One region of the Actinomadura sp. SCN-SB genome, then DNA from elsewhere that is predicted to be linked to it. Evidence: riboswitches for the same ligand, from Rfam matches in the RefSeq annotation. Region 1 holds a riboswitch; the other holds the start of a gene.

Evidence for each region. Region 1 has a riboswitch for cobalamin ahead of ACGWYJ_RS03490 (putative cobaltochelatase). Riboswitches for the same ligand answer to the same signal wherever they lie in the genome.
Region 2: it holds a riboswitch for cobalamin, as region 1 does, so the genes downstream of both, ACGWYJ_RS24605 (CbtB domain-containing protein) here and ACGWYJ_RS03490 (putative cobaltochelatase) in region 1, are expected to answer to the same signal.

What each region holds. Positions count from the first base shown of each region.
Region 1 is NZ_JBIMPP010000003.1:209,969-215,311, forward strand. Features, by position in the region: gene ACGWYJ_RS03480 (helix-turn-helix domain-containing protein) at 1-603, opposite strand, end outside; gene ACGWYJ_RS03485 (ATP-binding protein) at 822-1,466, shown strand; cobalamin riboswitch at 1,777-1,902, shown strand; gene ACGWYJ_RS03490 (putative cobaltochelatase) at 2,011-4,122, shown strand; gene cobO (cob(I)yrinic acid a,c-diamide adenosyltransferase) at 4,129-4,731, shown strand; gene ACGWYJ_RS03500 (cobyrinate a,c-diamide synthase) at 4,725-5,343, shown strand, end outside.
Region 2 is NZ_JBIMPP010000041.1:51,471-56,813, forward strand. Features, by position in the region: gene ACGWYJ_RS24600 (LuxR C-terminal-related transcriptional regulator) at 1-888, opposite strand, end outside; cobalamin riboswitch at 1,518-1,709, shown strand; gene ACGWYJ_RS24605 (CbtB domain-containing protein) at 1,740-1,961, shown strand; gene ACGWYJ_RS24610 (CbtA family protein) at 1,961-2,755, shown strand; gene ACGWYJ_RS24615 ((2Fe-2S)-binding protein) at 2,658-3,344, opposite strand; gene serA (phosphoglycerate dehydrogenase) at 4,040-5,343, opposite strand, start outside.

The sequences.
Region 1 (5,343 bases):
CTGGATGGTGATCTGCGGCCGTTCCGCAAGCTCCAGCAGCCACTCCAACTGTGCCCGTAGCACGCCCGGCCCGCCGATCGGGCGCCTCAGCACGGACTCGTCGAAGATCAGGTGAATCTGCGGCGCCCGCTCGCGGTTCAGTAATGCCTGCCGGGCCTTGCGGGCGTCGATCCGGCGCTCGATGTCCTCCGTGGTGGGCAGCATCCGGCCTGCGGTGATCACCGCCCGCGCGTAGTCCTCGGTCTGCAGCAGGCCGTGGATCAGCTGGGGGTCCCAGGTCCTGATCAGCGACGCCTCGTCCTCCAGCGCCACGTAGCTGCCGGTGAACACGTCCGCGTAGGCCGTCCACCAGCCGCGCTGGCCGGCCTCGCGGGCAAGGGTGATCAGCGCGTCCCGCTGGGGGCTCGGGACCCCGTACAGGTCGAGCAGGTCGGCGATGTCGTTCGGCTTGGGGCGGGTCTGCCCGGTTTCGAGCCGCGAGACGGTGGCCCTGGACCAGTCCAGCCGGTCCGCCACCTCCTGCAACGTGAGCCGCTGCAGTTCGCGCAGTCTCCGCAGTTCGCGGGCCAGCCTGCGGCCGCGAACGGTGGGCCGGTATGTCATGTGGCGAGAGTCTTCCTATTCGGTCGGCTCAGTTCAACAGAAACGACTAAGCCGGTAAGGCCAATCTCCGGAAGTCTCCAGAAGCGGTTGCGGTCGTGAGAATCCCAGGCAAAGCTGAGGGGTGACCGCGCGTGAACGGTAAGTAACGGGGCGACAGCGAGGACTACGAAGAGCGCAGGCGGCCGGGGCACCGGGCGCCGGCGCGGGAGGATCCCGTGATGACCACGCCGAAGACAGCCGGCGACGCGCAGAGCGCCGTAAGGCCGCATCAGCCGGTGGAACCCGGCGGCCCGGTGGGCGACGGGGGGCGTGGCGTCCCGGACACGATGCCGCTCACGGACCCGCCCGCCTGTGTGCCGCGTTCCTGCGCGCCGCCGATCGGGCAGGTGTGGGCGCTGCCTCCGGGCCCCGGCTGCGCCCGCTACGCCCGCGCGATCCTGGGCGAGGCGCTGGCCCTGGCGGGCGCCCCCCGCTCCGTGATCTGCGACGCCCGGCTGATCGTGAGCGAGCTGGCCACCAACGCGCACCAGCACGCCCGCGACCATGGCCCTACCGAGCTGTGGCTCTACCCCGAGCAGCCCTTGGACGAGGCGGCGGACGGCCCTGACGGCACAGCGGGCGAACTCGTCGGTGAGGCGCGCTGCGCGGTCTTCGACCGGCACCGCGGCGCGCGGCTGCCCGGCTACTCCTGGACGTCCGGCGACTACGGCCGCGGGCTGAGCATCGTGAACGAGCTGTCGGAAGGGCGCTGGGGCATGCTGCGGACGCGCTCGCGCCGCTTCCCGCACGGTCCGGGCAAGGCCGTGTGGTTCGCGATCCCCGTCCTCCTCCGGCTGCCCGCCGACCCTCCCGGCTCAGCCTGAGGGACCTGGGCGGGTCGGCGCGCGGACGGTCGGAACGGGCTCGGGGAACGCTTTCGGGAACGGGGTGGGCAGGGCGCCGGAACTCAGGAACGTCGGGTGCGGGTCCAGGAGACACCCGTCGCCCGGTGATGCGGGGAAGTCGGCTCAAGGGTGCGATCCATCGCACCAGTGAAACACGGCGCCGCCGGTGTGCCAATGCGCTCCGGCCAGGTCTTACGCGCCGTCGCCGCCTGGTCGCGGAACGGATCTCACCCATGCGCCGCTTGGGCGGTCGCCGCGGGTGTGCCATCCTGTGCAGTCGACGGACGCGGAGGAACCCGGTGCGAATCCGGGGCTGTCCCGCAACTGTGACCATGGGGAGCTTCCCCTCGCGAGGTGCCACGGCGGCGACGCTGGAAGGCTGAGGGGGAGCGGCGATCCGGGAGCCAGGAGACTCCGGCCGTCGGAGGGACACGGGTCCCCCGCCAGGGGACGTCCCTCACATGAAGCCACGGGCGTGGACACCCGAGGGAAGGACAAGAGGCATGCCCTGTCTGATGGGCCGATGAGCCGCGCGGGCGCGCCCCGCCGGGCGCGCTACCCCTTTTCCGCGGTCGTCGGGATGGACGACCTCAAACTCGCGCTTCTGGTCAACGCGGTCTCGCCGGGCGTCGGCGGCGTGCTGGTCCGGGGCGAGAAGGGGACCGCCAAGTCGACGATCGTCCGGGCGCTGGCCGACCTGCTGCCGCCGGTGCCGGTGGTGACGGGCTGCCGGTTCTCGTGCGACCCGCTCGAACCCGACCCGGCCTGCCCGGACGGCCCGCACCCGCCGCTGGAGCCGGCGGCGATCGACGCGGTCGCGCGCGGCCACCTGGAAGCGGACGACGATCCGGACGGCGAAGAGCCGCACATCCCGGCGCGGGAGCGGCCCGCCCGCCTGGTCGAGCTGCCCGTCGGCGCCTCCGAGGACCGGCTCACCGGCTCCCTCGACATCGAACGCGCGCTCACCGAGGGCGTGAAGGCGTACGAGCCGGGGCTGCTGGCCTCCGCGCACCGCGGCGTCCTGTACGTCGACGAGGTCAACCTGCTGCACGACCACCTGGTGGACCTGCTGCTGGACGCCGCCGCGATGGGCGAGTCGTATGTGGAGCGCGAGGGCGTCTCGATCCGCCACGCCGCCCGGTTCCTGCTGGTGGGCACCATGAACCCGGAGGAAGGGGAGCTGCGCCCGCAGCTGCTGGACCGTTTCGGGCTGACCGTGGAGGTCGCCGCGACCCGTGACCCCGCCGAACGCGCCGAGGTGGTGCGGCGGCGGCTGGAGTTCGAGCGTGACCCGGCCGGGTTCGCCGCGCGCTGGGCGATGGCGGAGGCGGAGCTGGCCGCCCGGATCGCCTCCGCGCAGGCGCGGCTGCCCGCGGTGACGCTTCCGGACGCGGCGCTCGCCCAGATCACGGCGGTGTGCGCGGCGTTCGAGGTGGACGGGCTGCGCGCCGACCTGGTGACCGCGCGGGCCGCGATCGCGCTGGCCGCCTGGCACCGCCGCACCACGGTGACCGCGGAGGACGTGCGGACGGCCGCCCGGCTGGCGCTGCCGCACCGGCGCCGCCGCGACCCGTTCGACGCGCCCGGACTGGACGAGGACAAGCTCGACGAGGTCCTGCGCGAGCACGGAGGCCCCGAGCCGGATCCGGACCCGGACCCGGAAGGTGGCCCCGGCCCCCAAGACGACGGCCCCGATGGCGGTCCTGAAGGCGGCCCCGGCGGCGGAGGCGGCGAGAGCGTGCTCAGCACCCTGGACGCCCTGCTGAACGGCCGGTCGGCGAACGACGGTGAACGCCTGCCCGCCAAGCACCACGATGCCGGTGAGGGCGAGCCCGCCCAGGCCGATGCCGCGTACCGTCCCCGGCTGTTCACGGTGCCGGGCACCGGCACCGGCGCCCCCGGCCGCCGTTCCAAGGCGCGCGGCCCGTACGGGCGGATCTCGGGCACCCGCCCAGGGCACGAAGGCGGCCTGCATCTGGCCGCGACCCTGCGCGCCGCCGCGCCGCACCAGCAGGCGCGCGGGCGCTCCGGGCCGGGGATCCTCGTCGCGCCGGGCGACCTGCGCGCCGCCGTGCGGGACGGACGCGAGGGCAACCTGGTGCTGTTCGTCGTGGACGCCAGCGGTTCGATGGCAGCGCGGCGCCGGATGCGCGCGGTGAAGGGCGCCGTGCTGAGCCTGCTCCTGGACGCCTACCAGCGCCGCGACAAGGTCGGCCTGATCACGTTCCGGGGCACCGAGGCGGAGGTGGCGCTGCCGCCGACCTCGTCGGTGGAGGCGGGGGCGCGGCGCCTGGAGCGGCTGCGCACCGGCGGGAGGACGCCGCTGGCGGCGGGCCTGCTGCGTGCCGCCGAGGTCCTGCGCGTGGAGCGGATGCGCGATCCCTCCCGCCGTCCGCTGCTCGTGGTGGTGACCGACGGGCGCGCCACGCATGGCCCGGCCCCGGCGTCGGCCGCGGGCGTGCTGGCCGCCGCCGGGGTGGCGTCGGTCGTGGTGGACTGCGAGTCCGGTCCCGTCAGGCTGGGCCTGGCGGCCGAGCTGGGGACGCTGCTCGGCGCCGAGACGGTACGGCTGGACGACCTGGCGGCCGAGGGCCTGGCGGGCGTGGTGCGGGCGTCCAGGCGAAGGGTGGCGTGAGCGACGATGCCGCAGGGCAAGCCGGAGTACGTGCCCGACGACGGGCTGACCACCAGGCAGCGGCGCAACCGGCCGCTGGTGATCGTTCACACGGGTCCGGGCAAGGGCAAGTCGACCGCCGCGTTCGGGATGGCGCTGCGCGCGTGGAACCAGGGCTGGCCGATCGGGGTGTTCCAGTTCGTCAAGTCGGCCAAGTGGCGGATCGGTGAGGAGCGGGCGCTGCGCGTGCTCGGGGAGAGCGGCGAGGGCGGCCCGGTGACCTGGAACAAGATGGGCGAGGGCTGGTCGTGGATTCGGCGGCCGGGCACCGAGGCCGACCACGAGGCGGACGCCCGCGAGGGCTGGGAGCAGATCAAGCGGGACCTGGCCGCCGAGACCTACCGCTTCTACGTGCTGGACGAGTTCACCTACCCGATGAAGTGGGGCTGGGTGGACGTGGACGACGTCATCGCCGCGCTGAAGGACCGTCCCGGCGACCAGCATGTGGTGATCACCGGCAGGGACGCCGATCCGCGGCTGGTGGCGTTCGCCGATCTGGTCACCGAGATGGGCAAGGTCAGGCATCCGATGGACCGCGGGCAGAAGGGCCAGAAGGGCATCGAATGGTAGCCCGGCTGGTCGTCTCCGCGCCCGCGTCGGGCAGCGGGAAGACGACGGTGGCCACCGGGCTGATGGCGGCGCTGGCGGCACGCGGGACGCGCGTCTCGCCGCACAAGGTGGGCCCCGACTACATCGATCCCGGCTACCACTCGCTGGCCACCGGCCGTCCCGGCCGCAACCTGGATCCGTGGCTGACCTCCGAGGAGCTGGTCGCCCCGCTGTTCCTGCACGGAGCGGCGGGCGCCGGCGTGGCGGTGGTCGAGGGGGTCATGGGGCTGTTCGACGGCGCCTCCCGATCTCTGGGGTCCGCCCCCAGAGATAGTGCGGAGCAGGGTGGTTTCGCGTCGACCGCGCATGTGGCCGGGCTGCTGGACGCCCCGGTCGTCCTGGTGGTGGACGCGTCGGCGGCGGGCCGTTCGGTCGCGGCGACCGTGCACGGCTTCCGTACCTACGACGACCGGGTCAGGCTCGGCGGGGTGATCCTGAACCGGATCGGCTCGGACGGGCACGAGCGGATGTGCCGGGACGCGATCGAGGAGCTGGGCGTGCCGGTGTTGGGGGCGCTGCGGCGCGATCCCGGGGTCGAGACCCCGTCCCGGCATCTCGGGCTGATCCCGGCGG
Region 2 (5,343 bases), on a different contig from region 1:
GATCAGGTTCCGCGCCTCCGCGCGCTCCACCGCCTCCTCCGAGGTCAGGTCCACCAGCTGCGCGGCGCCCAGCGGCTCACCGAGCGCCACGTACTCCAGAACCTCCCTCTCAGCGGGCCCGACCGTCCCCAGCCGCGCCTCGATCAGCTCCATCATCCGGGGACTGAGCGGCAGGTCCCCGTCCCACTGCCACACACCGCGGACCTGCGACAGCCGCCCCTCGGCCAGCCCCGCCAGGACCAGCTCACGCAGGAACAGCAGGTTGCCCTGAGTGCTGTGGTACAGCCGCCGCGCCGTCGCCTCGGCGAGCTGCCCGCCCAAGGCCGCCTCCACCACCGCCTGGCTCTCCGCCTTCGTCAACGGCACGAGGTCGACCCGGCGGGCCAGGTCGTCCTTCCACAACGCCGTCACCGGATCGGGCGCCGCCGCCCCGGTACGCACCGTCGCCAGCACCTGCGCCTCCCGGTGCAGCACCAGATGGTGCACCAGCGCGGCCGAGTTCGGGTCGAGCAGGTGCGCGTCGTCCACCGCCACCAACAGCCCGTCCCCGGAAACCGACCGCAACGCCTCACTGGCCCACCGCAACGGATTCACCACCGAACCCACCGCGCCCTCGACCGGCAGCACGTGCCCGAACGCCCCGAACGGTATCCCCGCGTCCGCAGCGGTCCCCCCGACCTGCAGAACCGTGAAGAGCCCCGGCTCCAACCGGTCCAGCGCCTCCCGAACCAGCCGCGTCTTCCCCACCCCGGCGGCCCCCGCCACCACGACACCCTGCGCGCCCCCCGTGCGCAGCAGCGAATCCACCTCGTCCAGCGTCGACGTACGCCCGGTAAAAGGCCAAGAGGTACGCACACCAGGATCGTACGACGCCAGATCGTCCCGCATAGCGGAACCACCCAGGAGCCACCCCCAGCCCACGGATGCCCGCAACCCCGGACAACGCCCAAGCGCCGCGATCACGCCCGAAGGCAGGTTCCGAGCCTGCGAGGAACCTGATCGCGAAGCGAGCCGCCAGGCGAGGAGCGCGGCTCGCACCCGCCAACAAACACAGCCCGTCACCCCAGCCCCGAACGACGCCCAAGCGCTGCGATCGCGCCCGAAGGCAGATTCGAGCGAAGCAAGAATCTGATCGCGAAGCGAGCCCCCAGGCGAGTCGAAGCGATGCCAGCGATCGCCGCAGGTGCGACAAGCGACGAGCCCCCAGGCGAGGAGCGCAGCTCGCACCTGCCAATAAACACAGAGAGGGGACACCGTTCGTATCTCCCCCCGCTGGAGATACGGACGGTGCCCCCTCCCGTTCCGGCGTCGGCGATTCGGCCGTCCGGCGCCGGTGCCGTTGGCCTGTCCGGTGGGCTGGCTGGCTACCGGAGAGGCTCCCTGGGTATAGAGGGTGGCCGATGGGGCCGGGATGGCACATGAGTAGCCCTTACTCAAGTTCCCTCGGAAAGGGACGCCAGTGATCTTCGCCTCGGTTCCGCCCGTGCTCGGGCTCTTGACGGGCGGCGTGGTCAAAGGGGACGCTCGGGGCGACAAGTTCACACCGAGGCGACGGTGCGCAGGAACTCTGGTGCGATTCCAGGACGGTCCCGCCACTGTGACCAGGGAGCCTCCCCCGCAAGCGACCACGGCCGGATGTTCCGGCGGGAAGGTCGGAGGGCGGCGTTGATCTGGGAGTCAGGAGACTGACCCGTCGTCCTCCCGTCACCGGGGCGAGTGCACCCCGTGAGGAGATCTTCATGGCCCAGCCCGTCGTTTCGCCGCAGGCGCGTTCCAGCGCGGCGCCGCAGAGCATCCCCGTTCGCGAGATTCTGCCGTGGGCGGTGTTCGCGCTGGTCGTAGGGGCGGCGTTGCTGTACTTCGTGGGCGCCGAGCAGGGCGCCACGTCGCTGTTCGGTGGCACTTGGGTGCACGAGTTCACGCACGACGGCCGTCATCTGCTCGGCTTCCCCTGCCACTGATGAGGGCGCTGCTGATCCGCGGCATGATCACTGGGCTGGTCGCCGCGGCCGTCGGCCTGCTCGTCGCCTGGATCTATGGTGAGCCGCAGGTCGCCCACGCGATCGCGTTCGAGGAGTCGCACGCCGGGGCCCACGAGCACGGCGAGGAGGTGGTGAGCCGGACGGTGCAGCGGACGGCCGGGCTGGTCACGGCCATGGCGGTGTACGGGGCGGCGATCGGCGGGCTGTTCTCGGTCGTGTTCGCGTTCGCCCAGGGGCGGCTCGCTTCGGTCTCGGGCCCGCTGGGCGCCCGCGCCACCGCCGCGCTGGTGGCTTCGCTGGGGTTCGTGGCGGTGGTGCTGGTCCCGGCTTTGAAGTACCCGCCCACTCCCCCGGCCGTGGGTGATCCCGGCACCATCGGCGGGCGTACGTCCCTCTACTTCGGCATGGTGGCGCTGGGCGTGCTCGGCACGGTCGCCGCGGTGATCGTGTACGGGCGGCTGCTGCCGCGCCTGGGCACCTGGAACGCGGCCACGGTCGCGGCGGTGGGGTTCGTGGTCGTGGTCGCGGGCGTGTTCCGCCTGACACCACGTCCGGACGCGATCCCCGAGGGGTTCCCGGGGACGGTTCTGTGGGACTTCCGCATCGCCTCACTGGGCACGCAGCTCGCCCTGTGGGCCACATTGGGGTTGCTCTTCGGGTACTTGACCGAGCGGGCTAGCGGCGGAGCAGGGCGCAGTCTCCGCACATCTCCCCGCCAGGCGGCACCCGGTAGTACAGGCAGCAGCTACGCCGGACGAACCCACCCTGGTTGAACGTCCCTGTCCCGGCGAGCGGTTCGCGGGTGAGCAGCTCGTCCACCAGGGCACGTACCGGCGCGGCCAGGCCGGGACGCAGCGAACCGGCGCGCAGCGTCCCGGCGAGGGCCGATGCGGCATTGCCCCAGAACAGGCCGTCGGCCAGCCGTACGAAGGCACGCATCGCGTCACGCAGTGGACGCAGGTGCCGTTCCACGACCTCGTGATGGATCAGCTCGGCCGCCTTCACGGGGTCGTGGACCGGCCGGCCCGTGGGCTCGGCCAGCCAGAGGGCGATCGGCGCCCCTGGGGCCCACCGCCAGTGCAGGCGGGACAGGTCCGGGACGATTCCGAGCGCCGCGGCCGTGACCGTGGGCGACCACAGCCGTGAGGCGAGGCCCTGGAAGAGGATCGAGGCCGCGACCCGGCGTTCGGTCGTTCCCAGCCGTTCGGCGTACAGGTCCGTCAGGCCGAGCAGCCGCGCGGTGTCACGTTCCGGCAGTGCCCGCCAGGTCGGGTCGACCGCTTCGGCCTCGTCGGTGACGATCTCGAAGAACGGCCCGAGGGCCGCGGCCTCGGCCAGCACCGCAGCGGTCTCAGCCCTCATTCCCCCATGATCGCATCCGGACCGGGGGCGACGTCAGCTCCGGCCGCCGTTGTCCCTGCGGTCCAGGGCCTTCTGCAGGGCGCGCGCGGCCTCCTCTTCGGCGTCGTCGGGACTGGCGGACGCAGCGTTCACGGTGGTGTTCATGAGAATGCTCCGTAGCTTGCTGAGAAGCGGCGAAATGATCGATGGGGCTTACGGCCAGCGCTCGGCTCCGCGACGGGGTTGGCCCGCCTAGCAGGCCCCGTCGCGGCGGCGAAGGATCACTACGAAGCGCCGCATGATGCTTCCAGGTTACCCGCCACCCAACTCCCTGTCTTGACCGCCGGTCACCAATCCCAAATACCGAGACCGATCGCGCACGAGAAGCGCAGCTCCTGCTGGCCAAAAACAAAACAAAGGGGCCCCCAAGGCCAATGACCCCAGAAGCCCCCTTTGGCCACGGACCGCCCAGCGTCAGGCCAATCCGTTGACCGACCACCTCAACCCGTCACCCCAGCCCCGAACGGTCGCCCAAGCGCTGCGATCGCGACCGAAGGCAGGTCCGAGCTTGCGAGGACCTGATCGCGAAGCGAGCCCCCTAGGGCGAGTCGAAGCGATGCAGCGATCGCCGCAAGCACGACAAGCGACGAGCCGCCAGGCGAGGAGCGCAGCTCGTGCTTGCCATAAGCACAGCGCAGCTCGTGCTTGCCATAAGCTCAGCCCAGGTCGACGCGGCGGCCGCCTTCGGCGCCGATCTCGGTGGTGATCACGTCGACGAGCTGGGTGGGGATGGCCGAGTCCACGGTGAGCGCGATCAGCGCCTTGCCGCCCTTGCTGGCGCGGCCGACCTGCATGCTGGCGATGTTCACGCCGGCGTCGCCGAGGAGCCGGCCGACCACTCCGACGATCCCGGGGCGGTCGGCGTAGGTGAAGAACGCCATGTGCTCGGTGGGGACGAGCTCCATGTCGTAGCCGTTGATCTCGATGATCCGCTCGATGTGCTTGGGGCCGGTCAGGGTGCCGGAGACCGACACGACGGTGCCGTCGGCCATGGTGCCGCGCACCTGGACGACGTTGCGCCAGTCGGGGCTGTCCTCGGTGGTGCTGAGGGTGACTTCGACGCCGCGGTCGCGGGCCAGCAGCGGGGCGTTGACGAAGGTCACCGAGTCTTCGGTCACGTCCACGAACACGCCCTTGAGCGCGGCGAGTTCGAGCACCTTGACGTCGTGTTCGGCGATCTCGCCGCGTACGACCACTTCGAGCCGGACGGGGACGCCGCCGGCGAGGGCGGTGAAGATGCGGCCCAGCTTCTCGGCGAGGGGCAGGCCGGGCTTGACGTCCTCGGCGACGGCGCCGCCTTGGACGTTCACCGCGTCCGGGACGAATTCGCCGGACAGCGCCAGCTTCACCGAGCGGGCGACCTGGGTGCCGGCCTTTTCCTGCGCCTCGTGGGTGCTGGCGCCGAGGTGCGGGGTGACCACGACGTTGTCGTGGTGGAACAGAGGGCTGTCGGTCATCGGCTCGGTGCTGAACACGTCGATGCCGGCGCCGGCCACCCTGCCGTCCTTGAGCGCCAGGTCCAGCGCCTCCTCGTCGACGATGCCGCCGCGGGCGGCGTTGACGATGCGCACGCTCGGCTTGACCTTGTGCAGTTCGCGATCGCCGATGAGGCCGAGCGTCTCGGGCGTCTTGGGCAGGTGGACGGTGATGAAGTCGCTCTCGGCCAGCAGCTCGTCCAGGGTGACGAGCCGGACGCCGAGCTGGGCGGCCCGGGCGGCCTGCACGTACGGGTCGTAGGCGATCACGTTCATGTCGAAGGCCGCGAGCCGCTGGGCGACGAGCACGCCGATGCGGCCGAGGCCGAGCACGCCGACGGTCTTGCCCTGGAGTTCCACGCCCGTGTACTTGGAGCGCTTCCATTCGCCGCGCTTGAGCGCCGCGTGGGCCTGGGGCACGTTGCGGGCGGTCGCCATCAGCAGCGCGATGGCGTGCTCGGCGGCGGTGACGATGTTGGACGTGG